DNA from 4 places in the Pseudomonas rhizosphaerae genome. Region 3 is predicted to be linked to each of the others. Evidence: predicted binding sites of a transcription regulator. Region 3 holds the regulator's gene; each other region holds the start of a gene.
The links. Region 3 encodes sigma-54, which starts transcription at its own class of promoters, with help from an activator protein. Its sites were predicted from a motif close to ANTGGCATNNANNTTGCTNT; they were not measured.

Region 1: glnK (P-II family nitrogen regulator) is a predicted target of sigma-54. The motif match lies at 2,149-2,168, and genes of this name have one in related genera.
Region 2: LT40_RS02320 (flagellar basal body rod protein FlgF) is a predicted target of sigma-54. The motif match lies at 1,155-1,174, and genes of this name have one in related genera.
Region 4: flgB (flagellar basal body rod protein FlgB) is a predicted target of sigma-54. The motif match lies at 1,596-1,615, and genes of this name have one in related genera.

What each region holds. Positions count from the first base shown of each region.
Region 1 covers NZ_CP009533.1:3,766,541-3,774,484, forward strand. Annotated here, with positions in the region: gene LT40_RS16670 (YifB family Mg chelatase-like AAA ATPase) at 1-70, opposite strand, end outside; gene LT40_RS16675 (hypothetical protein) at 169-396, opposite strand; gene LT40_RS16680 (LysR family transcriptional regulator) at 694-1,608, opposite strand; gene LT40_RS16685 (accessory factor UbiK family protein) at 1,697-1,957, opposite strand; gene glnK (P-II family nitrogen regulator) at 2,266-2,604, shown strand; gene LT40_RS16695 (ammonium transporter) at 2,645-3,979, shown strand; gene LT40_RS16700 (secondary thiamine-phosphate synthase enzyme YjbQ) at 4,181-4,606, shown strand; gene sutA (transcriptional regulator SutA) at 4,706-5,029, shown strand; gene LT40_RS16710 (HAD family hydrolase) at 5,156-5,851, opposite strand; gene xerC (tyrosine recombinase XerC) at 5,848-6,744, opposite strand; gene LT40_RS16720 (DUF484 family protein) at 6,746-7,453, opposite strand; gene dapF (diaminopimelate epimerase) at 7,467-7,944, opposite strand, start outside.
Region 2 covers NZ_CP009533.1:518,637-526,580, forward strand. Annotated here, with positions in the region: gene flgE (flagellar hook protein FlgE) at 1-793, shown strand, start outside; gene LT40_RS02320 (flagellar basal body rod protein FlgF) at 1,226-1,963, shown strand; gene flgG (flagellar basal-body rod protein FlgG) at 2,013-2,798, shown strand; gene flgH (flagellar basal body L-ring protein FlgH) at 2,869-3,564, shown strand; gene LT40_RS02335 (flagellar basal body P-ring protein FlgI) at 3,577-4,686, shown strand; gene flgJ (flagellar assembly peptidoglycan hydrolase FlgJ) at 4,698-5,900, shown strand; gene flgK (flagellar hook-associated protein FlgK) at 5,912-7,944, shown strand, end outside.
Region 3 covers NZ_CP009533.1:824,250-832,193, reverse strand. Annotated here, with positions in the region: gene lptB (LPS export ABC transporter ATP-binding protein) at 1-655, shown strand, start outside; gene LT40_RS03790 (RNA polymerase factor sigma-54) at 819-2,312, shown strand; gene hpf (ribosome hibernation-promoting factor, HPF/YfiA family) at 2,391-2,699, shown strand; gene ptsN (PTS IIA-like nitrogen regulatory protein PtsN) at 2,712-3,176, shown strand; gene rapZ (RNase adapter RapZ) at 3,179-4,036, shown strand; gene LT40_RS03770 (HPr family phosphocarrier protein) at 4,053-4,325, shown strand; gene LT40_RS03765 (ZIP family metal transporter) at 4,398-5,291, opposite strand; gene LT40_RS03760 (superoxide dismutase) at 5,300-5,911, opposite strand; gene LT40_RS03755 (hypothetical protein) at 5,914-6,366, opposite strand; gene LT40_RS03750 (class II fumarate hydratase) at 6,397-7,773, opposite strand; gene LT40_RS03745 (hypothetical protein) at 7,766-7,944, opposite strand, start outside.
Region 4 covers NZ_CP009533.1:510,131-518,074, reverse strand. Annotated here, with positions in the region: gene flgD (flagellar hook assembly protein FlgD) at 1-683, opposite strand, end outside; gene flgC (flagellar basal body rod protein FlgC) at 699-1,142, opposite strand; gene flgB (flagellar basal body rod protein FlgB) at 1,146-1,553, opposite strand; gene cheR (protein-glutamate O-methyltransferase CheR) at 1,779-2,606, opposite strand; gene LT40_RS02285 (chemotaxis protein CheV) at 2,655-3,581, opposite strand; gene flgA (flagellar basal body P-ring formation chaperone FlgA) at 3,640-4,392, shown strand; gene flgM (flagellar biosynthesis anti-sigma factor FlgM) at 4,542-4,847, shown strand; gene LT40_RS02270 (flagella synthesis protein FlgN) at 4,897-5,364, shown strand; gene LT40_RS02265 (flagellar brake protein) at 5,610-6,356, shown strand; gene LT40_RS02260 (MFS transporter) at 6,393-7,694, opposite strand; gene LT40_RS02255 (glutamine synthetase family protein) at 7,810-7,944, opposite strand, start outside.

The sequences.
Region 1 (7,944 bases), 1.7 Mb from region 3:
GCGCCTCGACCGTGACCGCAGGCGCACCCACACCCACCTGGGCCCGGCTGTGAACGATAGCGAGAGACATGCGTGCTCCATGCGTTGAGAGATGAACCGCTTCCTGCGGTGGTGGTGCGAGGGTAGTAGAAGAGGGCAGGTATGCCAGTGGGGAAATGATTCACGGTGCTACGGACACTGCGCCAAAATAGACGGGTTCACGCCCTCATGTTTGAGGGCAAAGATGATGTGGGCGAGAAAATCCCCAGCCTCCGGTGCAACCGCCTGTGGCACTGCAAGTGCGCCATTGATCCGCTCAATACGGGTGACGGGTTGAACGAGTGCAGGCTTCTTTACCCCGATAGCCTTCAGGCCCATCGCCTCGATCAAATGGGCGTAACCCACCAGATTTCCCATTTTCCGCCCCCTGCCTTTGGCCAGATTTTCTTAACGCAGCCAAGATTTTTTTAAAATATGCGCCAATCGCTCAGAAAATCTTAACCGGAAATGGCCCGCCTTCACTATTTTTGGGCCCATGCCTACAGGAATGTCACCGTAGAGCGACCTGATATCCTGAACGTACTTGATCGAGAGTTCAGCGTGGCATCCCCCAACAAGGTCTGGTGCGGTGACATGACGTACGCTTGGGCCGAAGTCGATGGTACTAACGAGCAGCGATGATCGATCCTTATGCGTGCCGAGTCGTAGGCTGGGCTACAACCCACCCCGATCCCCCATGAACGCCTCCAACCGCGACCGCAACCACCGCTCCGCCGGGTCCGTATCGGTGATGCTCAACCACACCATCGACAGGTCCAGGGTGGGCGCATCGAACGGCAACGGTTCGTCGAACAGATTGCCATGCGCGGCCATGGCGGTTGCGGCGTAGTCGGGCAGGCCCGCGAGCAGGTCGGTGCCGGCGAGCAGAGCGGGGAGGGAGCTGAACTGGGGCACCGAGAGCACCACCTGGCGGGTGCGGCCTATCTCATGCAGCCACTCGTCCGCAATGCCGCTTGTGTGTGCGGTGGGCGATACCAGCACGTGGGGGCGCGAGCAGTATTCGTCCAGGGTTAAAGGTGTGGCGGATTTGTCGGCGCGCAGCACGCGCGGGCGCATGCGGCGCAGCAGTTTGCGCTTGGCGTTGGCCGGCAGGCCGCGGGTCTGGCTGATGCCCACGGTGATGTCGCCGGAGGCGAGCAGGTCGGGGATGCGCCAGTAATCCACGTGCTGCACCACGATCACCACTTTTGGCGCTTCGGTGCGCAACGCGCGCAGCACTTGCGGCAGCAGGCCGAACTCGACGTCGTCTGACAAACCGATGCGGAAGGTCATGGTGCTCACGGTCGGGTCGAAATCGTGGGTCAGGCTCAGCGCGACGGACATGGCGTCCAGCGCGGGCGAAAGGTGCCGGATGATTTCCTCGGCGCGCGCGGTGGGCTCCATGCGATGGCCGATGCGGATGAACAAGGGGTCGTTGAACAGGGCACGCAGCCGGTTCAGTGCCGAGCTGACCGTGGGCTGGCCCAGGAACAGCTTTTCCGCGACGCGGGTGACGTTACGCTCGAGCATGAGCGCTTCGAACACTACCATCAGGTTGATATCGGCCTTGCGCAGTTCGTTGCGGTTCATCGAAGCACGTCCCTGCTGTTCAATGGCGATACCGAGGGGGTGATGCAAAGCGGTGCAGTCGAACACCCGACGACGTGCACCACCGACGTTACTCGACCTTTGGCGTCGCCTTGGCTTCCATCTCGGCGACTTTGGCCTCCAGGCTCTCCAAACGTGCACGGGTGCGTGCAAGGACGAGCATCTGGCTATCGAATTCTTCGCGGCTGACCAGGTCGAGCTTACTGAAACCGGATTGCAGCAACGCCTTGAACTGGTTTTCCAGCTCGGCGCGCGGCTGCGCGGTGTCGCCGCTGAACAGGCGTGAGGCATGGTCGCTCAGGGCGTCGAGGAAAGCTTTGGGCGCGAGCATGGGAAATATCCTGAGGCGAAGTGACGTGCAGTGTATCACGCAGCCTTGTACTGCAAAGCTGGCGGGCGGCGCACGGTTTTCGCGCACGGCAGTGCGGGTGGCTGCACCCTTGTTGTGCGCCGGTAGGCGTTACCCGGCGACGCAGCTGCACAAAAACCGGGCCCGGCTGTGAAATCACGCTGTTTACGCGACATGGCAAGCTTTCTGCTTAGAGCCAAGTGACGACGCGTTACAAAGCCAGGCGCTGCGCTTAGACTTGATCCGGGTTTGTTTTCCTGGGGCAAGTCCACCAATTCGGGAGAAGTTTCATGAAGCTAGTCACTGCCATCATCAAGCCATTCAAGCTGGACGACGTTCGCGAGTCGTTGTCGGAAATCGGCGTGCAGGGCATCACGGTTACCGAAGTCAAGGGTTTCGGTCGGCAGAAAGGCCACACCGAGCTGTATCGCGGTGCGGAATACGTGGTCGACTTCCTGCCCAAGGTCAAGATCGACGTGGCCATCGACGACAAGGATCTGGATCGCGTCATCGAAGCCATCACCAAGGCCGCCAACACCGGCAAGATCGGCGACGGCAAGATTTTCGTGGTCAATCTGGAACAGGCGATTCGCATCCGTACCGGCGAAACCGATACCGACGCAATCTAAAAAAAAGCCGACACAACCCAACGCCCCAGGAGTAAACAATATGACTCTGCGTCAATTCGCAGGGCTAGGAGCCCTGTTGTCCCTCGCAATGCCTGGCCTTGCCTTGGCGGACGAGGCGGCAGCCCCTGTTCTCAACTCCGGCGATACCGCCTGGATGTTGACCTCGACCGCACTCGTGCTGTTCATGACCATTCCTGGCCTGGCGTTGTTCTACGGCGGCATGGTGCGCTCCAAGAACGTGTTGTCGGTGATGATGCAGTGTTTTGCAATCACCGGTCTGATCAGCATCCTGTGGATGGTCTACGGCTACAGCCTGGCCTTCGACACGACCGGCATGGAACAAGGCGTCGTCAACTTCAATTCCTTCGTCGGCGGCCTGTCCAAGGCGTTCCTCAGCGGCGTCACCCCGAGCAGCATCACCGGCCCTGCGGCGCTGTTCCCTGAAGCGGTGTTCATCACCTTCCAGATGACCTTCGCCATCATCACCCCGGCGCTGATCGTCGGTGCTTTCGCCGAGCGCATGAAGTTCTCCGCGATGCTGATCTTCATGGCCATCTGGTTCACCCTGGTCTATGCACCGATCGCGCACATGGTCTGGTCCGGCAACGGCGGCCTGATGTGGGACTGGGGCGTGCTGGACTTCGCCGGTGGCACCGTGGTGCACATCAACGCCGGTATCGCCGGTCTGGTTGCCTGCATCGTGCTGGGCAAGCGCAAGGGCTACCCAACCACCCCGATGGCGCCGCATAACCTGGGCTACACCCTGATCGGCGCGGCCATGCTGTGGATCGGCTGGTTCGGCTTCAACGCCGGTTCCGCGGCCGCAGCCAACGGCACGGCCGGCATGGCGATGCTGGTGACCCAGATCGCTACCGCCGCCGCTGCACTGGGCTGGATGTTCGCCGAGTGGCTGACCCACGGCAAACCCAGCGCCCTGGGCATCGCTTCGGGCGTGGTGGCTGGTCTGGTCGCCATCACTCCGGCGGCCGGTACGGTCGGCCCGATGGGCGCACTGGCCATCGGCCTGGTATCCGGTGTCATCTGCTTCCTCTGCGCCACTACGCTCAAGCGCAAGATGGGCTACGACGACTCCCTGGACGCCTTCGGTGTGCACGGTGTCGGCGGTATCGTCGGCGCGATCCTGACCGGCGTGTTCGCCGCGCCCGCACTGGGTGGTTTCGGCACCGTCGAAGACATCGGCGCGCAGGTCTGGATCCAGCTCAAGGGCGTTGGCTTCACCGTGGTCTACACCGGTATCGTGACCTACGTCATCCTCAAGGTGCTGGATGCGGTAATGGGTCTGCGGGTCAACGAGGAAGAAGAGGCCGTGGGCCTTGACCTCGCGCAACACAACGAGCGCGGCTACAACTTGTAACCGTTCGGAAAAAAATGCCCGGCTTGCCGGGCATTTTTTTGCCTGCGATTTGTCATCTGCTTCAGTCCCTGCGGGTTTGCCGCACGGACCGCCCTTTGCCGTAGCGATCGAGGACGGCGGCTCACTGCAAAACAGTCGCGAACAGGCTCTTTGCTTTTTCCCAGAGCGCGCTAGAATGCGCCCCGAACGGACGAGAACGGTATGTGGCAGCAGACCCTCATCACCTTGCGAGCCAGGCCTCGCGGGTTTCATCTGGTGACTGACGAGTTGCTCGCGCAACTGCCGCGCCTGCGCGAATGCCGCACGGGCCTGCTGCACTTGTGGCTGCAACACACCTCGGCGTCGTTGACCGTCAACGAAAACGCCGATCCGGCCGTTCGCCGGGACTTCGAGCGTTTCTTCAACCGTCTGGTGCCACAGGGCACGGAGGGTTTCGAACACAACGACGAAGGCGCCGACGATCTGCCAGCGCACTTCAAGGCCAGCTTGCTGGGCTGCCAGGTGACTGTCCCGGTCACCGCGGGAAGGCTGGCGACGGGTACCTGGCAAGGTATTTATCTGGGCGAGCATCGCGATCATGGCGGCGCGCGTCGGGTCCTTGCCACGCTGTATGGCGAGGACGCTTGACCGCTGGTTATCAGTGGATGTGAATTTTTTCCGGCTACCGTCGACATAAGGTAAAGCTGGGCTATAAATAATCTGCTTTCGCAAGTCATGAGGTAGAACATGAGCGACGATGATCTGGAAAACGACGACCTCGAAGTAGGCGAAGAAGACGATACCGAGGAAACCCTCGAAGCGGCTGCCGAAGACGTGGCCGATGACGAAGGCGGCGACACGCCCGCGCCGGCTGCCAAGGGCAAGGCCAAGGCAGCGGTGTCGGTGGACGAATTGCCGAGTATCGAAGCCAAGAACAAAGAGCGCGATGCGCTGGCCCGGGCGATGGAAGAGTTCCTGTCGCGCGGTGGCAAGGTGCAGGAAGTCGAGCCCAATGTGGTGGCCGATCCACCCAAGAAGCCGGACAACAAGTACGGCAGCCGTCCTATCTGACGGTTTGCTGCGCTTGGCGCACTGACGAAAAAGCCCGCGGTCGCTGCGGGCTTTTTTGTGGGTATGGGGTAGGCAGTCAGGACCTCTTCGCGGGCAGCGGGCTCGCCGCCCGCTCCGCTCCTACAGCTAGGCTAGTTGGGGCAGCAACGCAGGGAGTTCGGCGAGGCTGGCCACTTCGGCGTCGGGTTTGCCTTCGGCGGCCCATGGCTTGCCCTGCGGGTTGTACCAGATAGCTTTCATGCCGGCTTTCTGAGCGCCGGCGATGTCATCGCTGGGGTGATCGCCGATGTGCACCGATTCATGGGCAGCCGCGCCACCCAGGCGCATGGCCTCCAGGAAGGGCTGCGGATCCGGCTTGCCGATACCCAGGTCCTCGGCGCACAGCGCAAAGGTGAAGAAGTCGGCCAGGCCCAGCCGACGCACATCGGCGTTGCCGTTGGTGACCACGCCCAGGGTGTAGCGCTGACAGAGAATTTCCAAAGCCGGTTGGGCCTCCGGGAATATCTCCACCTGGTGCCGCGCGTGCAGAAACACCTCGAAAGCCTTATCGGCCAATGACGTTGCCTCACCCTCGGCATAGCCTGCCTCCAGCATCGCGTGCAGCAGTACGCGCCGGCGCAAGGCGCTGATACGATGCGTGAGCGATGGGTCGGCGTCGACAAGGCGTTGGCGGATCTGGAACAGATGCTCGACGGGAACCGGCCCCAGTTTCGGCGCCTGGTCGGCGAGCCACTCGCGCAGGATGGCCTCGGCGCTGACGATCACCGGGGCGGTGTGCCACAGGGTGTCGTCGAGGTCGAAGGTGATCAGCTTGATGCTCATGAGTCGGCGCCTTTGCGTTTGGCCCGTGGATGGGCACTGTCATAGACACTGGCCAGGTGCTGAAAGTCCAGATGCGTGTAGATCTGCGTAGTGGCGATGTCGGCGTGACCGAGCATCTCCTGCACGGCGCGCAGGTCCTGGGACGACTCCAGCAAGTGGCTGGCGAACGAATGACGCAACATGTGCGGATGCAGGTTCTGCCCCAGTTCGCGCTCGCCGGCGGCCTTGACCCGGACCTGGATGGCGCGCGGCCCGAGCCTGCGGCCCTGCTGGCTGACGAACACGGCGTCGTCGATGGGGTTGCTCATCGAGCGCATGGCCAGCCACTGCTCCAGTGCCGCACGGGCCTTGCGCCCCACGGGCAGCACGCGCGTCTTGCTGCCCTTGCCATGCACCTGTACCAGTCCATCGGCGAGATCGAGCTGCCCAATGTCGAGGCTGGTCAGCTCCGACAGCCGCAGGCCCGAAGAATAGAACAGTTCAAGAATGGCCTGGTCGCGGTGGGCCAGGAAGTCATCCTCCACCGCACCTTCGAGCAGCTGCAGGGCACGATCGGTGTCCAGCGTCTTGGGCAGGCGACGTTCGCCCTTGGGTGGGGCCAGGCCGTTGGCCGGATCGTGGCTGCACAGGCCTTCGCGGTTCAGATAGCGGTACAGACCGCGCACCGCCGAAAGCAGGCGTGCCAGGCTGCGCGACGACTGGCCCTGCTGATGCTGGCGAGCGATCAGGCGCCGCAGCTGCTGAATGTCCAATGCCTGCCAGCTCGCCAGGTTTTCCTTTTCGCAGAATTCGACGACCTTGGTCAGGTCGCGACGGTAGGCGTCCAGGGTGTGCACCGACACCTGGCGCTCACTGCGCAGGTGCGTGCAGTAGGCGTCCAGTTGGTCGCGCACCTCAGCGTACCGCGCGCAGGGCGCCGGTGAAGCGTGGCAATACGCGGCTGAGCACTTCGCCAATATGGCTGAGGAACAGCGTGCCTACCGAGCTCTTGTAGTGCGCAGGATCGCGGCTGCCGATGGCCAGCACGCCATGCAGGCCTTGGTGCAACAACGGCACCAGTGCAGTCGAGCCCACCTGCGAGGCCTGGTCGCTGCCGAACAGGAACGCCAGCTCGTGCTCGCGCAATGCGCCACTGAGCGACTTGCCCTCCGACAACAAGCCGCCGATGGCCTGCTGGGCCTCGGCGCTGGTCACGCTACGGCCTACCGGTGCGGGAATGTCGTTGAACAGGATAAGGCTGACGAAGGGCACCTGAAAGTCCTCGCGCAAGCTGTCTTCCACGCAGATCACCAACTCATCCAGGGAGGTGGTGTCGAGCAGGGCCAGGATCAGGCGACGGGTCTTTTCGAACAGGCGATCGTTGTCCCGCGCGACCTCCATCAGGTGCGAAAGGCGCTGGCGCATCTCGCCGTTGCGCTCGCGCAGCAGGGTCATCTGCCGCTCGACCAGCGACACCGTATCGCCACGTTGATGGGGCAGGCGCAGCTGGGTCAGCAGTTCTTCATGCTGCTCGAAGAAGGCCGGGTTGGCAGCGAGAAACTCGGCCACGGCCGAAGCCTCCAGGAGCTCCGCAGGCGCGGGTACTTGAGGCTGATCGGTCATTGGCTGTACTCGCTCATAAACGCACTTGTCCTTCGAAGACCCGCACCGCAGGGCCGGTCATGATCACCGAATGGCCCGGCCCGGCCCATTCGATGGACAGGCGGCCGCCCGGCAGGTCGAGCAGCAGCGGCGAGTCCATCCAGCCCTGGCTGATGGCCGCGACCGCAGCGGCGCAGGCGCCGGTACCGCAGGCCTGGGTCTCGCCGGCGCCACGTTCCCACACCCGCAACTGGGCACGGGTACGGTCCACGACGTGGAGGAAACCCACGTTGACCCGCGCCGGAAAGCGCGGATGGTGCTCGATCTTTGGCCCCAGCGCGTGCACCGGCGCGTTGTTGATATCGTCCACACGCAACACCGCATGGGGGTTGCCCATGGACAGCGCGGCAATCTGCACGCTCTGGCCGTCGACGGACAGCGCGTAGCTGTGCGCCTGGGTGTCGGCCTGGAACGGAATATCGGCCGGTACCAGGCGTGGCGGACCCATGTCG
Region 2 (7,944 bases), 310 kb from region 3:
GCCATTCGATCCGAGCAACGTCAGCAGCTACAACTACACCTTCAACACCGACGTGTACGACAGCCTGGGCAATGCGCACCAGATGAACCAGTACTTCGTCAAGGACGCCGCCAACAGCTGGACCATGCGCACCACTATCGACGGGCGCAATCCAGCCGATCCTTCCTTGACCACTCCATTGGTCAACAAGCTGGATTTCGGGTCCGACGGTAGCCTCATCATGCCTGCTCAAGGCGTGATCGCCGGCGGCCTCGGCATCAATGCAGACAAGAGCTTCAACTTGTCCGACTGGGTGCCCGCCGCTAAAGGCGCCGACGGCACATGGACTGCGAACCAAGCGACGGCCAACGCCGGTGGCGTGACGCTGAACATGCTGGCAACCACACAATACAACGCGGCTTCCGCCACTTCGGCCAAGACCCAGGACGGCTACGCGACCGGCGAGTTGACCGGTCTGTCGGTAGACGGCACCGGCAACATGTTCGCCAACTTCACCAACGGCCAGAACAAGGTCATCGGTCAGGTCGCCATGGCCAGCTTCGCCAACATGCAGGGCCTGGCGCCCAACGGCGGTACCAACTGGAAAGAGTCGTTCGCCTCGGGTACCGCCGTGATCGGCACGCCTGACACGGGCGTCATGGGCAACCTGCAATCCCAGGCACTGGAAGACTCCAACGTCGACCTGACAGCCGAGCTGGTGAACTTGATCAAGGCGCAGAGCAACTACCAGGCAAACGCCAAGACCATCTCCACCGAAAGCACCGTGATGCAGACCATCATCCAGATGACGTAATGAAGGCAGGGCAGTGATGCGGTGTGTGTGGACGGCCCTGGCCTTTGCGGCAACCTGCGCGATGGCCGTTGCCGCGCCGGCGCCCTGGTACAAATACCAGAGCCTTGAGACCGGTCGGTACCTGTGCAGTCAGGTCGACCCCGGGCCGCATTACCGCCGCTTCGCCGGGCCGTTTGCCAGCGCCGGTTGTCGGCGCTGAACGTTTAGCCGCCAGGGCTCGTCCTGGCGGCGCGACGTAAATCCATTCTCCTATTGCCGCTAGCGGCAATGCCGCGCCGACTTTTCGGCGTCAAGCTTTCAATCCTTTCTTGGCGAACCGCTGCAGGCCCCGTCCTAGAAGGGCTGCAGGCATCCATCGGAAGTTGGCCCGCATATTGCTCTACCTCTCTCAGTACAGCAGTAGACGGCATTCGCCCGTCGATGGAGAGACCTGTGGACAAGATGCTCTACGTGGCAATGACCGGTGCCAGCCAGAACGCGCTGGCACAGAAGGCCCATGCCAACAACCTGGCCAACATTTCGACCACCGGTTTCAAGCGTGACCTGGAGCAGGCGCGTTCGATGCCGGTGTTCGGCGACACCTTTCCTTCGCGGGCCTATGCCCTGACCGAACGTCCGGCAACCGATTTCAGCGGCGGTGCGTTGCAGGAAACCGGCCGGGATCTGGACGTCGCGGTGGGCGGCAACGGTTTCATCGCCGTGCAGACCCCCGACGGCGGCGAAGCCTACGTGCGCACCGCCAGCATGAACGTCGATGCGCTCGGCGTGCTGCGCGCCGGCAATGGTTTGCCGGTCATGGGCAACGGTGGTCCGATCGCCGTTCCGCCGGACGAAAAAATCGAGATCGGCATGGACGGCACCATCAGCATTCGTGGTCTGGGGCAGGCCCCCAACGTCATGGCCCAGGTCGACCGCATCAAGCTGGTCAATCCGGACGTGAAAACCCTGACCAAGGGCCTGGATGGCTTGATCCACACGTCCAATGGCCAGCCGGCCCCTGCCGACGCCGCGGTTCGCGTCGAGTCCGGTTTCCTGGAGGCGAGCAACGTCAACGCGGTCGAGGAAATGACCTCGGTGCTGGCGCTTTCCAAGCAGTTCGAACTGCACATCAAGATGATGAGCACCGCCAAAGAAGGCGACGAGGCCATGGCCCGGGTCTTGCAAATCTAATTCCAGCGTAGCGATCGCGCCGTAAACCAGGCGCCTCAGGAGAAGACACATGCTTCCAGCACTTTGGGTCAGCAAGACCGGCCTCCAGGCTCAGGACACCAACCTGACCACCATTTCCAACAACCTGGCGAACGTATCGACCACCGGTTTCAAGCGTGATCGCGCCGAATTCCAGGACCTGCTCTATCAGATCAAGCGTCAGCCCGGCGCCCAGTCGACCCAGGACAGCGAGCTGCCCTCGGGCCTGCAGGTCGGTACCGGTGTGCGCATCGTCGGCACCCAGAAGAACTTCACCGCCGGCAGCCTGCAGACCACCGACCAACCGCTGGACATGGCCATCAACGGCCGCGGTTTCTTCCAGGTCATGCAGCCTGACGGTACCGTTTCGTACACCCGCGACGGCACCTTCCACCTGAACTCCGACGGCCAGATCGTCACCGCCCAGGGTTTGGCCCTGGAGCCTGCCATCGTCGTTCCCAACGAGGCGCAGACCTTCACCGTGGGCACCGATGGCACCGTCTCCATCACCACCGCCGGCAACGCTGCCTCGCAGGTGATCGGCAACCTGCAGACCGCCGACTTCATCAACCCGGCCGGCCTGCAGGCCATCGGTGGCAACCTGTTCCTGGAAACCGCTTCCAGCGGTGCACCGCAGGTGGCGACGCCCGGCTTGAACGGCGCCGGTACCGTGCTGCAGAACACCCTGGAGAACTCCAACGTGAGCACCGTGGAAGAGCTGGTCAACATGATCACCACCCAGCGTGCCTACGAGATGAACTCCAAGGTGATTTCCACCGCCGACCAGATGCTGCAGAACCTGACCCAGAACCTGTAACCCTGGTCCGTCCGTAACCCCCAAGCTACCTGGGCGCCGCGCGCGCCGGCTACACCGTGAGGTCTGTGTCATGCGTCGTGTCTCGATTGTTCTTGCCCTGAGTGGAATGGCCTTGCTGACCGGTTGCGTCGCGCCACCGGCCAAGCCCAACGACCCGTACTATGCCCCGGTGCTGCCGCGCACGCCGATGCCTGCCGCCGCCAACAACGGCTCGATCTACCAGGCCGGCTTCGAGCAGAACCTGTACAGCGACCGCAAGGCGTTCCGCGTGGGCGATATCATCACCATCACCCTCAACGAACGCACCTCGGCCAGCAAGAGCGCCAACTCCAAGGTCGGCAAGGACAGCAACAACAGCCTGGGCCTGACCTCGCTGTTCGGTGCGGGGGTGAACACCAACAACCCGCTGGGCAGCGGCGACCTGAGCCTCAACGCAGGCTACAGCGGCACGCGGGCCACCAACGGTACGGCTGCGGCGGCGCAGAACAACAGCCTGACCGGCTCGGTCACGGTCACCGTGGCCGACGTGCTGCCCAACGGCATCATCTCGGTCCGCGGCGAGAAATGGATGACGCTCAACACCGGCGAAGAGCTGGTGCGCATCTCCGGTCTGGTCCGGGCCGATGACATCGCCACCGACAACACCGTGTCCTCGACCCGGGTGGCCGATGCGCGCATCACCTATTCGGGCACCGGTTCGTTTGCCGAGGCCAGTCAGCCGGGTTGGTTCGACCGGTTCTTCGCCAGCCCCCTGTTCCCTTTCTGAGTGCGTCCGTCCATGCTCAACTTCAAACACCTGATCGCCGCTGCACTGCTGTTGTCCGCCGCGTTCGGCGTTCAGGCCGAGCGCCTCAAGGACATCGCCAGCATTTCCGGCGTGCGCACCAACCAGTTGATCGGCTACGGCCTGGTCGTGGGCCTCAATGGCACCGGCGACCAGACCACCCAGACCCCGTTCACCCTGCAGACCTTCAACAACATGCTGTCGCAGTTCGGCATCAAGGTGCCGCCGGGCTCGGGCAACGTACAGCTCAAGAACGTCGCCGCAGTGTCGATCCATGCCGACCTGCCAGCGTTCGCCAAACCAGGGCAGGTGATCGACATTACCGTGTCGTCCATCGGCAACTCGAAGAGCCTGCGCGGCGGCAGCCTGCTGATGACCCCGCTCAAGGGTATCGACGGCAACGTCTACGCCATCGCCCAGGGCAACCTGGTCGTCGGTGGTTTTGACGCCGAAGGCCGCGACGGGTCGAAAATCACCGTCAATGTGCCGTCGGCAGGACGGATTCCTGGCGGTGCCAGCGTCGAGCGCGCCGTGCCCAGTGGCTTCAACCAGGGCAACAGCCTGACGCTGAACCTCAACCGCTCGGACTTCACGACCGCCAAGCACATCGTCGACAAGATCAACGAGCTACTTGGCCCGGGAGTTGCACAGGCTATTGACGGGGGCTCGGTACGCGTCACTGCACCGGTCGACCCCAGCCAGCGCGTGGACTACCTGTCGATTCTCGAGAACCTCGATGTCGACGTAGGGCAGGCGGTGGCCAAGGTGATCATCAATTCGCGCACCGGCACCATCGTGATCGGCCAGAACGTCAAGGTATCGCCCGCGGCAGTGACCCACGGCAGCCTGACGGTCACCATCACCGAAGATCCGATCGTCAGCCAGCCTGGGCCCTTGTCCGGTGGCGAAACGGCGGTGGTGCCACGTTCGCGGGTCAGCGCCCAGCAGGAAGCCAAACCGATGTTCAAGTTTGGCCCTGGCACCACGCTCGACGAGATCGTCCGCGCGGTCAACCAGGTGGGAGCTGCGCCCGGTGACTTGATGGCCATTCTCGAAGCCCTGAAACAGGCCGGCGCGTTGCAGGCCGACCTGATCGTGATTTGAGGTAACAGCTGATGGAAATGCCGAATGGCGGAGTATCGGGAACACGGGATTCAGGGGCTTACACAGACCTCAATCGCCTGAGCTCGTTGAAAGTCGGGGATCGCGACAGCGAGGCCAACCTGCGCAAGGTGGCCCAGGAATTCGAGTCGCTGTTCCTCGGTGAAATGCTCAAGTCCATGCGTTCGGCGAATGACGTGTTGGCCAAGGACAATCCGCTGAACACCGAAACCACCAAGCAGTACCAGTCCATGTACGACCAGCAGCTGTCCGTGACCTTGTCCAAGGAAGGTGGCGGCATTGGCCTGCAGGACGTGCTCATGCGCCAGCTGTCCAAGACCAAGGGCGTGGCCCGTGCCGGCGCGAACCCGTTCGCCCATGCCGACAACAGCCTCAACAAGCCCCTGGGTGCCACCCGCGACGCTTCGGCCGATGCCAAGGCCGCAGGCACCCCGGCACATAACGACATCGCCCTGCTCAACCAGCGTCGTCTGTCGTTGCCAAGCAAGCTGGCCGATCGTCTGGTGGCCGGCATCGTGCCATCGGCGGCCACCGAGGCAGGCGCTGCCACGGGCAGCAAGAACCTCATCAACGTCCCGGCCAGTGCACCGGCCAACAGCATTGCCAATGCCGTGCGCAGCGGTGCGGCGGTCGAGGGCAGCAGCCTGGCGAAAAGTGTCGCCCAGCCGCCCCTGGCCCCGGCCAAGCGTGCCTTTGGCTCGTCCGACGAATTCATCGCGACCATGCTGCCCATGGCCGAAAAAGCCGCTGCGCGCATCGGTGTCGACCCCAAGGTGCTGGTCGCCCAGGCGGCGCTGGAAACCGGTTGGGGCAAATCGATCATGCGCGCAGACGACGGCAGCAGCAGTCACAACCTGTTCGGCATCAAGGCCACCGGCAACTGGAAGGGCGAGAACGCCCGCGCGATCACCAGCGAATTCCGTAATGGGCAGATGGTCAAGGAAACCGCCGATTTCCGCTCGTACGGCTCCTATGAAGACAGCTTCCACGACCTGGTCAGCCTGTTGCAGAACAACGACCGCTACCAGGGCGTGGTCAAGGCCGCGGACAACCCCGAACAATTCGTCAAGGAACTGCAGAAGGCCGGCTACGCCACCGACCCGAACTACGCCAGCAAGATCTCCTCGATCGCCAAGCAGATGCAAGGCTATGAGACCTACGCTCGCAGCAGCACCAGCGCTACCACGAATCTATAAGGCTTGAACCCATGTCGAATCTGATCTCCATTGGGCTGTCCGGTCTGGCGTCCAGCCAGGCATCCCTGGCGACCACCGGTAACAACATCGCCAACGTCGCGACCGCCGGCTATTCGCGGCAGTCCGTGGTGAACACTGCCAGTGGCTTGCAGAATATCGGCGTGGGCTACCTGGGCACCGGCACCACGATTTCCGACGTGCGCCGTATCTACAGCAGCTACATGGATACCCAGTTGCAGACCAGCACTGCACTGAGCAACGACGCGAGCGCGTACAGCGCCCAGATCAACAGCATCGACAAACTGCTGTCGGACGGCAGCACTGGCATCAGCGCAGTGCTCAGCAGCTTCTTCTCCGCCGTGCAGACCGCCGCCGCCAACCCCAGCGATACGTCGTCGCGGCAACTGCTGCTGACCCAGGCGCAAACCCTGAGCAATCGCTTCAATTCGATTTCGGCGCAGTTCAGCCAGCAGAACGACAGCATCAATGCGTCGCTGACCACCTTGACCGGGCAGGTCAACAAGCTCAGTGGCAACATCGCCGAGCTCAACAAGCAGATCACCGCGATGTCGGGCACCGGTGCCACGCCCAACAGCCTGCTCGATGCGCGCAACGAAAACGTCCGCCAGCTCAACGAGCTGGTCGGCGTGACCGTGCAACAGCGCGACGGCAACTACGACGTCTACCTGGGCTCGGGCCAGTCACTGGTCACCGGCGGCTCGGCGAACTCGCTGGTGGCAACACCCGGCGTGGCCGACAAGAGCCAGTACGGTTTGAGCATCCAGTACCAGGGCTACAGCACCGACGTGACCTCGGTGACCACCGGCGGCGAGATCGGCGGCCTGCTGCGTTTTCGCAGCGACGCCCTGAACCCGGCAATCAACGAGCTGGGGCGCACTGCCATTGTCGTGACCGACACCCTGAACAGCCAGTTGGGCAGGGGTATCGACCTCAACGGTGATTTCGGCTCCTCGGTGTTTTCCAGCATCAACAGCGCGACCGCCGTTGCCAACCGCAGCCTGGCGGCGTCCAGCAACAGCGCAGGGTCGGGCAACCTCAGCGTGAGCGTGGCCGATTCCAGCAAGCTGACCATCTATGACTACAACGTCAAGTTCAGCAGCGCCAGTGCCTACAGCGTGACCCGTTCGGACGGCACCTCGATGGGCAACTTCGACCTGGGCACGACCCCTGCGCCAGTAGTCGACGGGGTCACCCTGGGCCTGAACGGCAAGGTCGCGACCGGCGACAGCTTCGTCGTCACGCCAACCCGTAGCGGTGCAAGCGCCATCACCACCACGCTCACCGACTCGAACAAGCTGGCCTTCGCCGCGCCGCTCACGGGCACCGCGACAGTCGGCAACTCCGGCACCGGCACCTTCACCCAGCCGGTGCTGAGCAGCAAGCTGGACATCTACAGCGGCACGGCCCTGAGCCAGTTGCAGAGCGGCATCGAAACCTCGTCGCCGGTCAAGCTGGTGTTCGGCAAGACCACCGACGGCGCGCAGGGCTACAGCCTGTACAACGCTGCCGGCACCAGTATCGGCAGCGGCACCATCGTGCCCGGCCAGAGCAACAACCTCAGCCTGACCGTGCCGGTGGTGGGTGCCGATGGCCAGCCCGTCAACGGCGCCGACGGCAAGCAGCTGACCTTCAAATTCGAAACCACCGTGGGCGGCACCCCGGCCGTCAACGACAGCTACACCGTGTCGTTCAACGCCGACGGCAAATCCGACAACCGCAACGCCACGCAACTGCTGGCGCTGCAGACCAAGGCCACCGTCGGCGCCACGGCAGGCAACCCCGGCATGAGCTTCACCAGTGCCTACGCTTCGCTGGTGGAGCGGGTCGGCGCCAAGGCCAGCCAGGCCACGGTCGACACCAAAGCCACCGGTGCCGTCCTGACCCAGGCCAAGACCAATCGCGACTCGGTATCGGGCGTCAACCTGGACGATGAAGCGGCCTCCCTGGTGAAGTTCCAGCAGTACTACACGGCGTCCTCGCAGATCATCAAGGCTGCGCAGGAAACATTCAGCGTCCTGATCAA
Region 3 (7,944 bases):
GTCCATCGAGAGCGGGCAGATCGTCGGCCTGCTGGGCCCCAACGGTGCCGGCAAGACCACCTGTTTCTACATGATCGTCGGCCTGGTCCAGGCCGACCAGGGCCGTGTGCTCATCGACGACCTGGACGTCAGCCACCAGCCCATGCATGGCCGCGCCCGCTCGGGTATCGGTTACCTGCCGCAGGAGGCCTCGATTTTCCGCAAGCTCTCGGTGGCCGACAACATCATGGCCATCCTCGAGACCCGCAAGGAACTCGATGCCACGGCGCGACTGGCAGAGCTCGAAGGCCTGCTGCAGGAATTCCACATCACGCACATTCGCGACAACCTGGGCATGAGCCTTTCGGGCGGCGAGCGTCGTCGTGTGGAGATCGCTCGGGCGCTGGCCACCGCACCCAAGTTCATCCTGCTCGACGAACCCTTCGCCGGTGTCGATCCGATTTCGGTCGGCGACATCAAGCAGATCATCCACCACCTCAAGACCAAGGGCATCGGCGTATTGATCACCGACCACAACGTCCGTGAGACCCTGGATATCTGCGAAACGGCCTACATCGTGAACGACGGCCAGCTGATTGCCGAAGGCGATGCCCAGACCATCCTGGCCAACGATCTGGTACGCGAAGTCTACCTGGGCCACGAGTTTCGCTTGTAAGGCCCGAGGGCGCCATCGCCCTCCTGCGGGCATTAATTTTCATGGCGCCCTAGGCAAACACTCAGGTTTCAGGCATATAATTTGCTTACGACATAAGCCGGGTACCTCGGTACCCGTAGTAGAAGGCGCTTCGCGCCGGCGACCAAGGTGTTAAGTTCCTGCCATGAAACCATCGCTCGTCCTACGTATGGGCCAGCAACTGACGATGACACCGCAGTTGCAACAGGCCATCCGCCTTCTCCAGCTATCGACCCTGGACCTCCAACAGGAAATTCAGGAAGCGCTGGAATCCAATCCCATGCTCGAACGCCAGGAAGAAGGCGACGACTTCGACAACAGTGACCCGCTGGCCGACAACATCGAGCAAAAGCCGACCCAGGAAATCCAGGAACCGAGCTTTCAGGAGTCTGCGCCGACGGTGGACAACCTCGAGGAAGGCGATTGGAACGAGCGCATCCCCAGCGAACTGCCCGTCGACACGGCGTGGGAAGACGTCTACCAGACCAGCGCCAGCAGCCTGCCGAGCAACGATGACGAGGAGTGGGACTTCACCACCCGCACATCGGTCGGCGAAAGCCTGCAAACCCACCTGTTGTGGCAGCTGAACCTGGCGCCCATGTCCGACACCGACCGCCTGATCGCCGTGACCATCATCGATTGCATCAACAATCAGGGCTACCTGGACGAGACGTTGCAGGAAATCTGCGAATCGTTCGACCCCGAGCTTGACATCGAGCTGGACGAAATCGAAGCGGTGCTTCATCGCATCCAGCAGTTCGAGCCGGCCGGCATCGGCGCGCGCAACCTGAGCGAATGCCTGATGCTGCAACTGCGCCAGCTACCGCCCAAGACCCGCTGGCTGGCCGAGGCGCAGCGCTTGGTGAGCGATTACATCGACCTGCTGGGGTCGCGCGACTACAGCCAGTTGATGCGCCGCATGAAGCTCAAGGAAGACGAACTGCGCCAGGTCATCGAGCTGGTACAGAGCCTGAATCCGCGGCCCGGCTCGCAGATCGAATCCAGCGAACCGGAATACGTCGTGCCCGACGTCATCGTGCGCAAGGACAACGATCGCTGGCTGGTCGAGCTCAATCAGGAGTCGGTCCCGCGCCTGCGAGTCAATGCGCAATACGCAGGCTTCGTGCGACGCGCCGACACCAGCGCCGACAACACCTTCATGCGCAACCAGCTGCAGGAGGCGCGCTGGTTCATCAAGAGCTTGCAGAGCCGCAACGAGACCTTGATGAAGGTGGCCACGCAGATCGTCGAGCATCAGCGCGGTTTCCTCGATTACGGCGACGAGGCCATGAAGCCCTTGGTGCTGCACGACATCGCCGAGGCGGTGGGCATGCACGAGTCGACCATTTCGCGGGTGACCACGCAGAAATACATGCACACCCCCCGTGGCATCTACGAGCTGAAATACTTTTTCTCAAGCCACGTCAGCACTTCCGAAGGCGGCGAATGCTCGTCCACGGCGATTCGCGCGATCATCAAGAAACTGGTCGCCGCCGAAAATCAGAAAAAGCCGTTGAGTGACAGCAAGATCGCTGGTTTACTGGAGGCACAAGGCATCCAGGTAGCCCGCCGAACGGTCGCCAAGTATCGCGAATCCCTAGGGATTGCGCCGTCCAGCGAACGCAAGCGGTTGATGTAGCCCTGCGATGTGCCACAGCGTTCCAGTGGCAGGCACCCAAGCCTGCTTCTTTATGCAATGGCAATAAGGAGAAGCGGTATGCAAGTCAACATCAGTGGACACCAACTGGATGTGACCGAACCCCTGCGAACCTACATCGGGGAAAAACTCCAGCGTCTCGAACGCCACTTCGACAAGATCACCAATGTTCAGGTGATCATGGAGGTCGAGAAGCTCAAACAGAAAATCGAAGCCACCCTGCGCATACCCGGTGGCGAGGTGGTTGCCAATGCCGAGCATGACGACATGTATGCGGCCATCGACCTGCTTACCGACAAGCTGGATCGCCAACTCAAAAAGCATAAGGAAAAACAGCAGAGTCTGCTGCAAGGCGCGACTGCTCGCTGACACTCCCCACCCATGATTCGACTAGAAACCATCCTGACCCCCGGCCGTTCCTGCGTGAACGTGCCGGGCGGCAGCAAGAAGAAAGCACTCGAAGAGATCGCCAACCTGATCGGTCGCGAAGTGCCGTCGCTCGACACGCAAACCGTGTTCGAAGCCCTCATCGCCCGTGAAAAACTCGGTTCCACCGGATTCGGCAATGGCATTGCCATTCCACATTGCCGGCTCAAGGGCTGCAATGCGCCTGTCAGTGCCCTCGTGCATCTTAGTGCCCCAATCGACTACGACGCGATCGACGGCGCCCCCGTCGACCTGCTCTTCGTGCTTCTGGTGCCCGAAGCGGCCACCGATGCCCATCTGGAATTGCTCCGCCAGATCGCCAGCATGCTCGATCGCAAGGAGGTACGCGAGAGACTGCGTTCGGCGCCCAGCAATCAAGCCTTGTACCAAGTGGTACTGGACGAACAGAACGGTCGTTAACCATGCGTTTGATCATCGTCAGTGGCCGCTCAGGCTCAGGCAAGAGCACTGCCCTGGATGTTCTGGAAGACAACGGTTTCTATTGCATCGACAACCTGCCAGCAGGGCTGTTGCCCGAGCTGGCCGAGCGTGCGCTGATTCATACCGAGCTGGCGCAACCTCAGGTGGCCGTGTCGATCGATGCGCGCAACCTGCCCAGTCATCTGTCACGCTTCCCGCAGCTACTCGCCGAAATGCGTGCCAAGCACATCCAATGCGATGTCCTGTACCTGGATGCCGATGAAGAAACGCTGCTCAAGCGCTTCTCCGAGACCCGACGTCGACACCCTTTGAGCAACAGCAATCGCTCGCTGGCCGAAGCCATCCGGGTGGAAAGCGACTTGCTGGGGCCCATCGTCGATCTGGCCGACCTGAAGATCAACACCACCAACCTGAACCTCTACCAGCTGCGCGATGCCATCAAGGTCCGGCTGTTGAACAAGCCCGAGCCGGGCACGGCCTTTCTGGTGGAATCGTTCGGTTTCAAGCGGGGCATGCCGATAGACGCCGATCTGGTATTCGACGTTCGCTGTCTGCCCAACCCCTACTGGAAACCCGAACTGCGCGAGCAGTCCGGGCTTGATGCGCCAGTCGCCGAATACCTGGCAGCGCAGCCGGATGTCGAAGAGATGTACCAGGACATCGCTGCCTACCTGCTCAAATGGCTGCCGCGCTTCGCGGCCAGCAGCCGTGCCTATGTCACCATCGCCATTGGGTGTACAGGCGGGCACCATCGCTCGGTATACTTGACCGAGCGCCTGGGCCGATTGCTGCAGCAGTCGCTCAAGAATGTCCAGGTTCGCCACCGCGACCTCAGCTGAAAGGATCCCCCGCGCAATGCCCGCCCTTCAAGTAGAAATCATCAACAAGCTCGGCCTGCACGCCCGTGCCGCAGCAAAATTCGTCGGCGTGGCGGGACGCTTTCCCTGCCAGGTTCGTGTGGGCCGTACGCCCGAGGCCCTGGTCGATGGGAAGAGCATCATGGGTGTAATGATGCTGGCTGCCGGCAAAGGCACCACCATTCATCTGCACACCGAAGGCGAGCAGGATCAGGACGCTCTGGATGCCATCGTCAAGTTGATCAACGACAAGTTCGACGAAGGCGAGTAGGCCCACGCGACGGCCCAGAGGCAGAACCCAGGTAGCGGCCAGCGAGCCGTCCGCTACCGTAAGGTTGCAGACTCAAGACAACGCCGTGTCCATCACCATCATCAGGCAGAAACCGACACACAGGCCCAGGCTTGCCAGCTTGTGATGACCGTTGCTGCGTGATTCGGGGATGATCTCGTGGGTCACGACCAGCAGCATCGCGCCGGCCGCGAAGGCCAGGCCCAGGGGAAGCAACAGCTCGCCCATTCGCACCAGCCAGGCACACAGTACCGCGAACACCGGCTCCACCAGCCCGGATGCGGCACCGATCAGGAAGGCCTTGTAGCGCGCCATGCCCGCTCCTGCCAGCACCAACGCGATCACCAGTCCTTCGGGCACGTCCTGCAAGGCAATGCCCATCGCCAGGCTGTCGGCGTCGTGCATGCCGCCGCCCGCCGAAACGCCAATGGCCATGCCCTCCGGGATATTGTGAGCGATGATGGCAATCACGAAGATCCAGATGCGTGCCGGGATCACCGGCTGTTGCGCGGTGCCCACCAGGTAGTCCGGCGTAACGCCGGAGACTCGCCTATCCACCAGGTACAGGCAGAAGGCCCCGGACATGATGCCCAGGCTCATCAGGGCACCGGCGCCCCAGCGTGAAAAGCCGATTGCCGCTGCCGCATCCAAGCCGGGAATGATCAGCGAGAAGGCGGTGGCTGCGAGCATCACGCCGGCGCCGAACCCCAGCAACGTATCGGCCACCGCAACGGGCATGCTGCGGATGACCAGTACAGGGACCGCACCCAGGGCGGTGCCCAAGGCGCAGATGGCCCCGCCCTCGAGCGCACGCAGGATGCGCGGCTCAAGGTCGAGCCAGGCCAGCAGCTCGCCCACCAGCAAAGCCGCGCCCGCCAGTAGCAGCACCGTGCCCAGTGCCAGACGAAAGCGGCGAACACTGGCCAGCGCAAAGGTCTGCGATCCCATGGCGAGGCTCAGTTCACAGCGGCTTGGTAGCGCTTCTCGACGTTGGCCCAGTCGACCACGTTGTAGAACGCATTGATGTATTCAGGCCGGCGGTTCTGGTACTTGAGGTAGTAGGCGTGCTCCCACACGTCGAGGCCAAGAATGGGCGTGTTGCCATTCATCAACGGACTGTCCTGGTTGCCACTGCTCTCCACGACCAGTTTCTTGTCCGGTGTGACGCTGAGCCAGGCCCAGCCGCTGCCGAAGCGACTCAGGGCAGCCTTGGTGAACGCTTCCTTGAACGAGTCGAACCCACCCAGTTCGGTATCGATGGCCTGGGCGACGCTGCCCTGCGGCTGACCGCCGCCATTGGGCGACATGACTTCCCAGAACAGGCTGTGGTTGGCATGCCCGCCACCGTGGTTGGTGACGGCGCCACGCAGGTTCTCCGGCAGTTGCTTGACCGAGGCCACCAGTTTTTCCACCGGCCAATCGGCGTATTCGGTGCCCTCGATGGCGGCGTTGACGTTGGTGATGTAGGTCTGGTGGTGCTTGGTGTGATGGATTTCCATGGTGGCCGCGTCGATGTGCGGTTCCAGGGCATCGTAGGCATAAGACAGAGCAGGCAGGGTATAGGGCATTTTCAGTGAACTCCGTAATGAAGGTGATCGGGTTGCGTGACCACTGGCGCGTCGTTGGTATCGGCGGCGCCACACAGCAACCGGTGGGTACGGGGGTATTCGCCATGCCGGCGAGTGAAGCCGAGCAGCTCGGCGTAGGTCTTGCTGGCATGGCGCAGGGCGGCGTCGCGCAGCGCTGGCTGCAGCCGCAGGTCCTGCGCCGCACGCAGCAAACGTTCATGAATGGCGCACAGGTATTCCGCGCTTTCCTCGGGTTGATGCAGTTGCAGGTGCAAATCGGCCAGGTTGTGGTGGGAAATGACGCATGCGGCGACGGCTTCGTCGACATCTGCCCAGCGCTCGAACAGCACCTGCGCCCAGGCCAGGGCTTGCAGGTAATGTTCCCGCGCATCGATCAGCTCGCCCCGGACAAAGCAGGCGTTGGCCGTCTCCGTGATACGTTTCCAGTGCTGCATGGCGCAGGTCTCCCAGCAGTTGCCGAGCGGTCAGATACCGCCAGCCGTGAGCTTTTCCGGGTCGAGCAGGTCGCTGAGCTGCTCGCGGCTCAGGTCGGTATGCTCCAGCGCGACGTCGATGATCGGCCGACCTTCCTTGTAGGCTAGCTTGGCAATCTGGGCAGCCTGCTGATATCCGATGATCGGGTTGAGTGCGGTCACCAGAATGGGGTTGCGCGCGAGCGCTTCCTTGAGCTTGGATTCATTGACCTTGAACGTCGCGATCGCCTTGTCGCCCAGCAGCCGACTGGCATTGGCCATCAGTTCGATGCTGGACAGCAGGTTGTGGGCGATGATCGGCAGCATCACATTGAGCTCGAAATTGCCGGACTGCCCGGCGATGGCGATCGCCGCGTCGTTGCCGATGACCTGCGCCGCGACCATGGCGGTCGCCTCGGGAATCACCGGATTGACCTTGCCCGGCATGATCGAGGAGCCTGGCTGCAAGGCCTCGAGCTCGATTTCCCCCAGACCCGCCAGTGGCCCGGAGTTCATCCAGCGCAAGTCGTTGGCGATCTTCATCAGGGTCACGGCCGTGCCCTTGAGCTGGCCGGAGACGGTCACCGCCGTGTCCTGGGAACCTATCAGGGCAAACAGATTGTCGCCCTGCGTGAACTCGACCTGGGTCAGTTCGCCCAGGTGATGACAGAAACGCTGGGCGAACTGGGGATGGGCGTTGATGCCGGTCCCCACCGCCGTCCCGCCCTGCGCCAGGGCCTGCAAGGCAGGTTGCAGGGTTTGCAGATGATCGATATTAGCCTGGACCTGGGCAGCCCAGCCCTGCAGAACCTGGCTCATGCGCACCGGCATGGCATCCATCAGGTGCGTGCGGCCGGTCTTGACGAAGGCATGGACCTGTTCGGCCTTTGCCAGGGTGACCTGGACCAGATGCCGCAGCGCAGGCAGCAGTTGCTCGTGCAGGGCCAGCGCAGCGCTCACGTGGATGCTGGTGGGGATGATGTCGTTGCTGCTCTGGCCACAGTTGACGTGGTCATTGGCGTTGACCGGCTCGCTGACGAGTCGGCTCGCCAGGGTGGCAATCACTTCGTTGGCATTCATGTTGGAGCTGGTGCCGGAGCCGGTCTGGTAGATATCCACCGGGAAGTGCTGCATGAAATCGCCGGCCAGGAGCTGTTCGCAGGCGCGCACGATGGCGTCGCCCTGTGCAGCGCTGATCTGCGCAAGCTCGACGTTGGCCTTCGCCGCAGCGGCCTTGGCCAGGATCAACGCGCGGATGAATTGGGCGGGCATGCGTTGCTGACTGATCGGAAAGTTGTCGACTGCACGCTGGGTCTGGGCGCCATACAGGGCAGCCTCCGGCACCTGCAGTTCGCCCATGCTGTCACGCTCGATACGGGTGTTACTCATCGCAATATCCTTGCAGCAGATCAGTGAGTGGAATCGAAGGCAGCAACTCGCAGCGCGCCAGTTGGTGGGCGCAGTCCTGCCACTGGCGGACCTGGGCTGGCTGTGCCGCGCAATTGCGCAGGTCACGCAAGGGCCGCCAGGCCTGATCCAGACACAGGCTGCGCCAATGCC
Region 4 (7,944 bases), 310 kb from region 3:
ACTTTCGACAGCGCGATGCCACCCAGTCCAGCGAGGTTGAGGGTCAGTTCACCGCCATTGGTGCCCATCGTGACGCTGTTCACCGTGGCAGGCAGGTAGGTGCTCATGGCCGTGGCGGTACCGTCGACGGTGGCCGCGGCCTTGAAGGTATAGGTGCCGGCAGCGGCAACTGCGCCGTTGCTGTCCTTGCCATCCCAGGTGAAGCTGGCGTTGCCGGCCGACTGGCTGCCCAGGTCGATGCTGCGCACCAGGTCGCCCTTGGCGTTATAGACGCCGACCGTGGTGTTGCTGCTGGACGAGGTCAGGGCTACGGAACCGGTCAGGCCCTTGGTGGGGTCGACCACGGCGGTGTCGGTCTGGGCAATGACCGAACGGCCGACCAGGGACGAGGCTTGCAGCGCCTGGGACGATTGGTAGTTGTTGGCGATGGTGCTCACCGACGAATTCAGGCTCTGCATGCTTTCCAGGCTGCTGAACTGCGCGAGCTGGGCGACGAACTCGCCGTTGTCCTGGGGATCGAGCGGGTTCTGGTTCTGCATCTGGGTCACCAGCAACTGCAGGAACGCGTCCTTGCCCAAGGCACTGCCGGCGGTGCCGGTCGAGCTGTTGGTGCTGCTGGTGGTTTTCTGCAATGAGTCCAGGACCGAGGAGCTCACGCCGGTAGTACTGCTGGTAGTCGTCATCTGCGCTCGCCTCTATCACTGACCCAGGGTCAGCACCTTCTGCATCATGGTCTTTGCGGTGTTCATCAATTCGGCGTTGGTCTGGAAGGAACGGCTGGCCGAGATCATATCGGCCATTTCCTCGACCACGTTGACGTTCGGGTAGTAGACGTAGCCGTCCTTGTTCGCCGCCGGATGGTTGGGCTCGTAGCGCGCCTCGAGGTTGCTCTGGTCCTCGACCACGCCGGTGACCTGCACGCCCTGCCCTGCCGAATCCTGGTCGCTGAACAGCGAACCGCTGTCGCCGTTCTGCTGGCCCTGGAGCATGGTGGCGAACACCGGGTGGCGCGCGCGGTAGGTCTGGTCGATGCTGGACGACACAGTCTCGGCGTTGGCGATGTTGCTCGCCACGGTGTTCAGGCGCGTGGTCTGCGCGCTCATGCCGCTACCGGCGATGTTGAAGACACTGGCAAGGGACATGGCTTACTCTCCGCGAAGGGCCGATACCAGCCCTTTGAACTTGCTGTTGAGCAGGGTGAAACTGGCCTGGAAGTTCACCGAGTTCTCGGCGTAGTTCGATTGCTCGATCTGCGCGTCGACGGTGTTCTGGTCCAGTGACGGCTGGGTGGAGATACGGTACTGCAAGGTCTCGTCGCCCGAGCTGAAACCCTGGGCGGCGATGTGCTTGCTGCTGGTGGTCTGCAGGCCGAAGGCGCCTTTGCCGTTCTGCTCGTTCTGGGCTGCCAGCACCGAGGCGAAGTCCAGGTCACGAGCCTTGTAGTTGGGTGTGTCGGCGTTGGCGATGTTGTTGGCCAGCACTTCGGCGCGCTTGGCGCGAAACCCCAAGGCTTGCTCGTGAATGCCCAGCGCTTTATCGAAACTGATGCTCATGTTGGTACCTATGCGGCAGACCAGATGGTTCGTGCAAGATAGATAGCAATGACTGTGCCAAGTCTCGAAATGCCCGCCCCGTGCGGGTTACAGGCGACTCGGGCGACGAGAGATGCCAGAAAAGCGGCAAGAATTTTCCGCTGAGGGGGAAAAGCGGCAACGCTGGCGTCAGAAAAATTGCCGCCCGGCGTTGCGATGGTCCGTCATGTCATGTCAGGCACGACATCACTTGGCCTGATAGATGATGCCGGGGCTGCACTGCACCATCTGATAGAGCTCGGGCAAGCCGTTCAGGGCTTCGGAAGCGCCCAGAAACAGGTAACCACCGGGCTTGAGGGTGCCATGGATGCGGGTAAGGATGTCTTTCTTCACCTGCGCGGAGAAGTAGATCAACACGTTGCGACAAAACACGATGTCGAACTTGCCAAGCGCCGCGTAGCTGTCGAGCAGGTTGAACGCACGAAACTCGACACGGCTGCGGATCGGTGCCTTGACTGCCCAGCGTCCCGGTCCCTTGGGATCGAAGTAGCGCTGCAGGCGCTCCTGGGAAAGGCCCCGGCCGATCGCCAGGCTGTCGTACTCCCCGCTCTTGCAGTTGGTCAGCATGCTGCCGGACAGGTCGGTGGCAACGATCTGCACGCCCGACTTCAACTGGCCCAGATTACTGCGCTCGAATTCGTCGATGGTCATCGACAGCGAATAAGGTTCCTGGCCCGACGAGCAGGCCGCCGACCAGATGCGCAGGCGCGCGCCGGGGCTGGCCTTTATGCTCTCGGGCAGGACCTTGTTTTTCATCACTTCGAACGGGTAGGTGTCGCGAAACCACAGCGTTTCGTTGGTGGTCATGGCGTCCACCACCTGTTCGCGCAGACCGCTGCGCGGTTGGGTCTGGATACGCTGCACCAGCTCGCCCAGGGACTTGATGCCTTGCTGCTCCATCAGCTTGTTCAGGCGGCTGGCAACCAGGTACTGCTTGTTGTCGCCCAAGAGAATGCCACAGGCTTTTTCCAGGAAGACCCGGAATTGATCAAAATCCAAATTACCCGTAGACACGGTGCCGCCTCTTGCTGGTTCGGTAGGCCGGGCGCTGGCGCCCGGCATTCATACTGCTGCCTTGATGCGATCGACGACGCGCGCCGCCAGATCGTCGGGACGGAACTTGGCCAGGAAATCATCGGCGCCGACCTTCTTCACCATGGCCTGGTTGAACACCCCGGACAGCGAAGTATGCAGGATGATGTGCAACTTCTGCATGCGCGGGTCGCTGCGGATCTCGGCGGTCAATGTGTAGCCGTCCATCTCCGGCATCTCGATGTCGGAAATCAGCATCAGGAATTCCTCTTCCGGACGCTTGCCCTCGTCGACCATCTTGCGCAGGTACTCCAGCGCCTGACGACCGTCGTTCAGGGCCACCACCTCCACCCCGACCGTTTGCAGGCAGCGGGTCACCTGCTTGCGCGCCACCGATGAGTCGTCGACGGTCAACACGCGCAGGGACACGGCCTTGCTGTGGGTCTCTTCGTCGACCACGCCGACCGAGATCGCTTCGGAAGTCGGCGCCACTTCGGCGAGAATCTTCTCGACGTCGATGATCTCGACCAGCTGGTTGTCCACGCGGGTGACGGCAGTCAGGTAGTGATCGCGGCCGGTGCCCTTGGGTGGCGGATGGATCTCTTCCCAGTTCATGTTGACGATACGCTCCACCGAATGCACCAGGAAGCCCTGAATCTTGGTGTTGTACTCGGTGATGATGACAAAGGTGTCGGTGGACGCCGCAAGGCCCACGGACCCCGTGGCCATGTCCAGATCGAGGATCGGGATGGTGGCGCCGCGAATGTTGGCCACGCCGCGAACCACCGGGTTGGACTTAGGCAATACCGTCAGTTTGGGGCATTGCAGCACCTCCCTGACCTTGAAGACATTGATCCCGTAGAGCTGCTTGCCATTGAGGCGAAACAACAACAGCTCGAGGCGATTCTGCCCAACCAGCTGTGTGCGCTGGTTCACCGAATCCATTACACCCGCCATGCCCAAACTCCTCTTGCGACCCGCTCGAAATCGGCACGGGCCTTGCTATTAGCACTGCATGAACGCAAAAACGACAGTTTCTCGACACATCGCTGCGTATTTATTCTGGGCCATTGCCACGGTGGGTGGCGCGGTGCTCGGCAGTGCGGCGCGCGCCGACAATGTCACATTGCCCGAACAGCTTATCGGTGTCACCCAGGGTTTTCTTGAGTTCACCGTTGAAGATTATCTGGCGACCTCGCAAATCCAGGGCCGTTACGAGATCGAAGTGAACAACCTCGACCCACGGCTGCGCATGCCGGGGTGCGACCGGCAGCTGTCGGCGACCCTGGAAAGCCCGGCGCAACCCCTGGGCCGGGTCACCGTGCGCGTGCGCTGCGAGGGCGGCGCGCCATGGACGGTATTCGTTCCGGCGCAGGTCCGGCTGTTCCGCGAGGTAGTAACCACCACCCGGCCGCTCAAGCGTGACAGCGTGCTGACCGAAGCCGACGTGGCGCTGCGCGAGCGCGACATCGGTGCCATGGGTCAAGGCTTCCTGGTCTCGGTCGACGAGGCCGTGGGCATGAAGCTGATCCGACCGACGGTTATCGACCAGGTGCTGACGCCGGTATTCCTGGAGCAGCAAGCCCTCGTGCTCAAGGGTGACCAGGTGGTGATCATCGCCCGCAGCGGCACCCTGGCGGTGCGCATGCCGGGCGAGGCGCTGGCCCAGGGTGGGATGAGCGAGCAGATCCGCGTGCGCAACCTGAACTCCAAACGCGTGGTCAAGGCGCGGATCACCGGCCCCGGACAGGTGGAAGTGGCGATGTAAAAGCTGGTCGGCGAACAGGAGTTTTCCTACACTAGGGGGCTATACGCGCCCGTCGCCGCCGCATCGGGCATTTGCGAAATTGCGCCTAAAGTTAATCGGGATTTGGCCGAAAACAAGGCAAGCGTCCAAATACCCAGGGGTTCACAACAATGGTTATCGACTTCAACCGAGTAGGAAGCTCGCCTTCAGTGCAGGGTGCATCACGTACCGGCACTGCCAAGGAAGTGGCCGCCGACACGACCGTGCCCAGCACGCCAGCCGTGAAGAGCGGGGAACCGGTCACTTTGAGCGATCAGGCCCAGCAAATGCAGAAAATCACCGACAAGCTGAGCGATCAGCCCACTGTCAACAGCGCCCGCGTCGCCGAGCTCAAACAGGCCATCGCCGAGGGTAGCTATAAAGTCGACAGCGAGCGCGTTGCCAGCAAAATGCTCAACTTCGAAGCCCAGCGCTAGTCCAGTCTAGGCGCCGGGGCTTCTGGACGCGTCAACGCCAGGGCTTACCATGCACGATCAAACGCTGTTGCAGCTGATTGAAGAAGACCTCCCGTACGCAGGGCAACTGCTCGAGTTGCTGCGCGACGAGTCGCTGGCCTTGCAGAGCCGCGACATGGAGCTTCTGGAAACGATTCTGGCGCAGAAGCAGTCGTTGATCGTGTTGCTCGAACAGAATGGACGCCGGCGCAGCCAACTGCTCGTGCAGCTTGGTTTGTCAGCCGATCGCGAAGGGTTGCAGGCGCTGGCACGTCAGTCGCACCTGGGCGATGCGTTGTTGGAACGTGGCGATTCGTTGAGCCAGTTGCTGTCGCAGTGCCAGGCGATCAATGCGCAGGTTGGCCAGGGTATCGTGCGTCAGCAGGTGGCCACTGCCAACCAGATCCGCATCATCACCGGCGCCGAGCCGCCGTCGCTCTACAACAGCCGTGGGTCGACCTCGAAAATGGCCACGTATCGTGCCCTGAGCCAGGCTTGAGTGGTGCGTTGCTGCCGGACGCGGCTCGCGCCGCTGCTACAGGGTTCCTGGTACACCAGCCACAATCACGGTGTCAGAGTATCTACAGTGATCGTGGTCCCTGTAGCAGCGGCGCGAGCCGCGTCGGCGGCAAATGCGGTGCCAGTGGCAAAAACGCAATGCGCGCCAGCCATCTTTAAACCTTCTCAACGAGCTGGCAGAATGCCGCACCTGCGCAGTCGGCGCTTCCCGGAGTAGACAAGAACGTGTCAAACGCATCGAACGTGGAAGACGCTCCGCAACCGCCCAAAGTGCTGGCCACGCCGCTGGAAGTCGCGGGCAACCTGCGCATGCTCCAGGAAGCCCATGACCCCCTGATCATCACCTTCCACGAACGCACCTTGCGCTGTCAGAGTTTTCTGGTGGAAGTGGACCGGGACAACCTGCGCATCGTTCTCGATGAAATGATCCCCCGTGAAGGCGAGAAGTACCTGGAGGCGGGCGAGCCGTTCAAGGTAGAAGGCTTTCATGACGGTGTGCGCGTGGCGTGGGAAAGCCAGGGCGCCTGGACCATCACCCAGAAAGAATGCGGTCGATGCTACGTGGGCGCGCTGCCAGGCCAGGTGGTCTACCACCAGCGGCGCAACGCCTTCCGCGCTGCGCTCAAGCTGTCGCAACTGGTGGACGTGGAAATCGCCGGCTCCCGGCTGAAGAACACCCTGGTCGGCAAGCTGCTGGACATCTCGGCTCATGGTTGCAAGCTGCGTTTCGAGGGCGACATCAGCGAGCGCCTGCAACTGGGTCAGATCTACGAGCGCTTCGCCGCCGCCCTGCCCTTCGGCGCCATGACCACGCCGGTCGAGTTGCGCCATCTGCATTTCGAGGAACGCATCGACACCACGTTCGTGGGCGTGCGTTTCCACAACATTCCCGGCTTGGTGCAGCGCCAGATCGAACGCTTCGTGCATCAGTTGCAACGCGACGCACAGCGCTTCGACAGAGACGATTTCTGACCACAGGCCGCGCGCCACGCGCGGCCTGGCAGTTCTCTAGACGGCCTTGGCCGGCTCTTCCTCGGCGGGCTCGGCTGGCTCGGTGTTCTGCATCTGTTCCTGCACCATGTGCTCGTCCACACGAGGGTCCAGGGCAGCCGCAAGTGGCGAGTTGGCCGCCGGCATCGCCACGTGATGCAACGGCGCATCGTCGACCACATGCAGGTTGGTGACCGCCTTGGGCCGGATTCGCCACACCAGCACCACGGCGAAGAAACTGAAAAAGGCATACAGCATCTGGCTGCCGAACTGCTTCATCAACACCCCTGCCACCAGTGGCCCGATACAGGCACCCACCCCATAGGTCACCAGCAGCATGGCGGTCAATGAGACACGTCGATCGGCTTCGACGTGGTCGTTGGAAAACGCCACGGCCAGTGGGTACAGCGAGAACTGCAGCAACGACACCAGGAAGCCGGCGGCGAACAGCACTTCCAGCGGCACGGCCGGAATCAACGCCAGGGGCAGTGCGGCGATGGCGATACCGACGGCCACACAGCGGATCAGCAGGGCACGGTCGTAGCGGTCCGACAACCAACCCAATGGCCACTGCACCAGCAGACCGGCAAAGATGCACGAGCCCATGAACAAACCCACCTGCTCGGTGCTCAGCCCTTGCTGCGAGGCATACAGGGGTGCCAGGCCGTAAAACGAGCCGACGATCAGGCCCGAGCCCAGCACGGTGCTCAGCGACTGCGGCACGCGGCTGATGAAGAAGCGCGGCTCCATGGGCGCCGGGTGCATGGGCGCCGGGTGAATCCGTCGGGTCAGGGCCACCGGCACCAGGCACAGGGCGAAGCACAGCGCGACCAGCATGAGCAGTTCCAGGCCCAGTTGCGGGTGCACCACCAGAATCAGCTGGCCCAGCACCAGGCCCAGGTAGGAGGCGATCATGTAGCCGCTGAACACCGCCCCGCGCTGCTTGGTGTCGGCCTGCTCGTTGAGCCAGCTTTCGATCACCATGTACTGGCACATCATGCCCAGGCCGACGATGACCCGCAGGAACAGCCAGGCAGGCAGGTAGTTCACCAGGCCATGGCCCAGCACGGCGGCGCCAACGATACCGGCGCAGGTGGCATAGGCGCGGATATGGCCGACACGCGCGATCAGTCGGTGACCGATCTTGCCGCCCAGCGCCAGACCGAAATAGTTGGCGGCCATCAGGGCGCCGACCCACAGGCTGTCGACCTGCTCGGCCGACAGGCGCAGGGCCAGGTAGGTGCTCAACAGACCGGAGCCGATCAGCATCATCAGTGAGGCGAAATACAGGGCTCGAAAGTTTTTCCAGATTTGGCGCATTACAGGTCCGCGGTAAAGGAGGTCGGAACGATCAGGTCACGGGCGACGATCTCTCCTAAACCGCGGCTGACCGCTACGGGAAAGGATCGTCACCTGAATTCACGCTGTTGCAGGATCAAGCCTGGGCCGCCAGCACCCGGCGCTCCCAGGGAGTGATTTCGTCGAAAAAACTCGCCAGTTCCAGGGTCTTGGTCGCAATGTAGCCTTCGATGAACACATTGCCGAACAGTTCCCTGGCCAACGGGCTGCG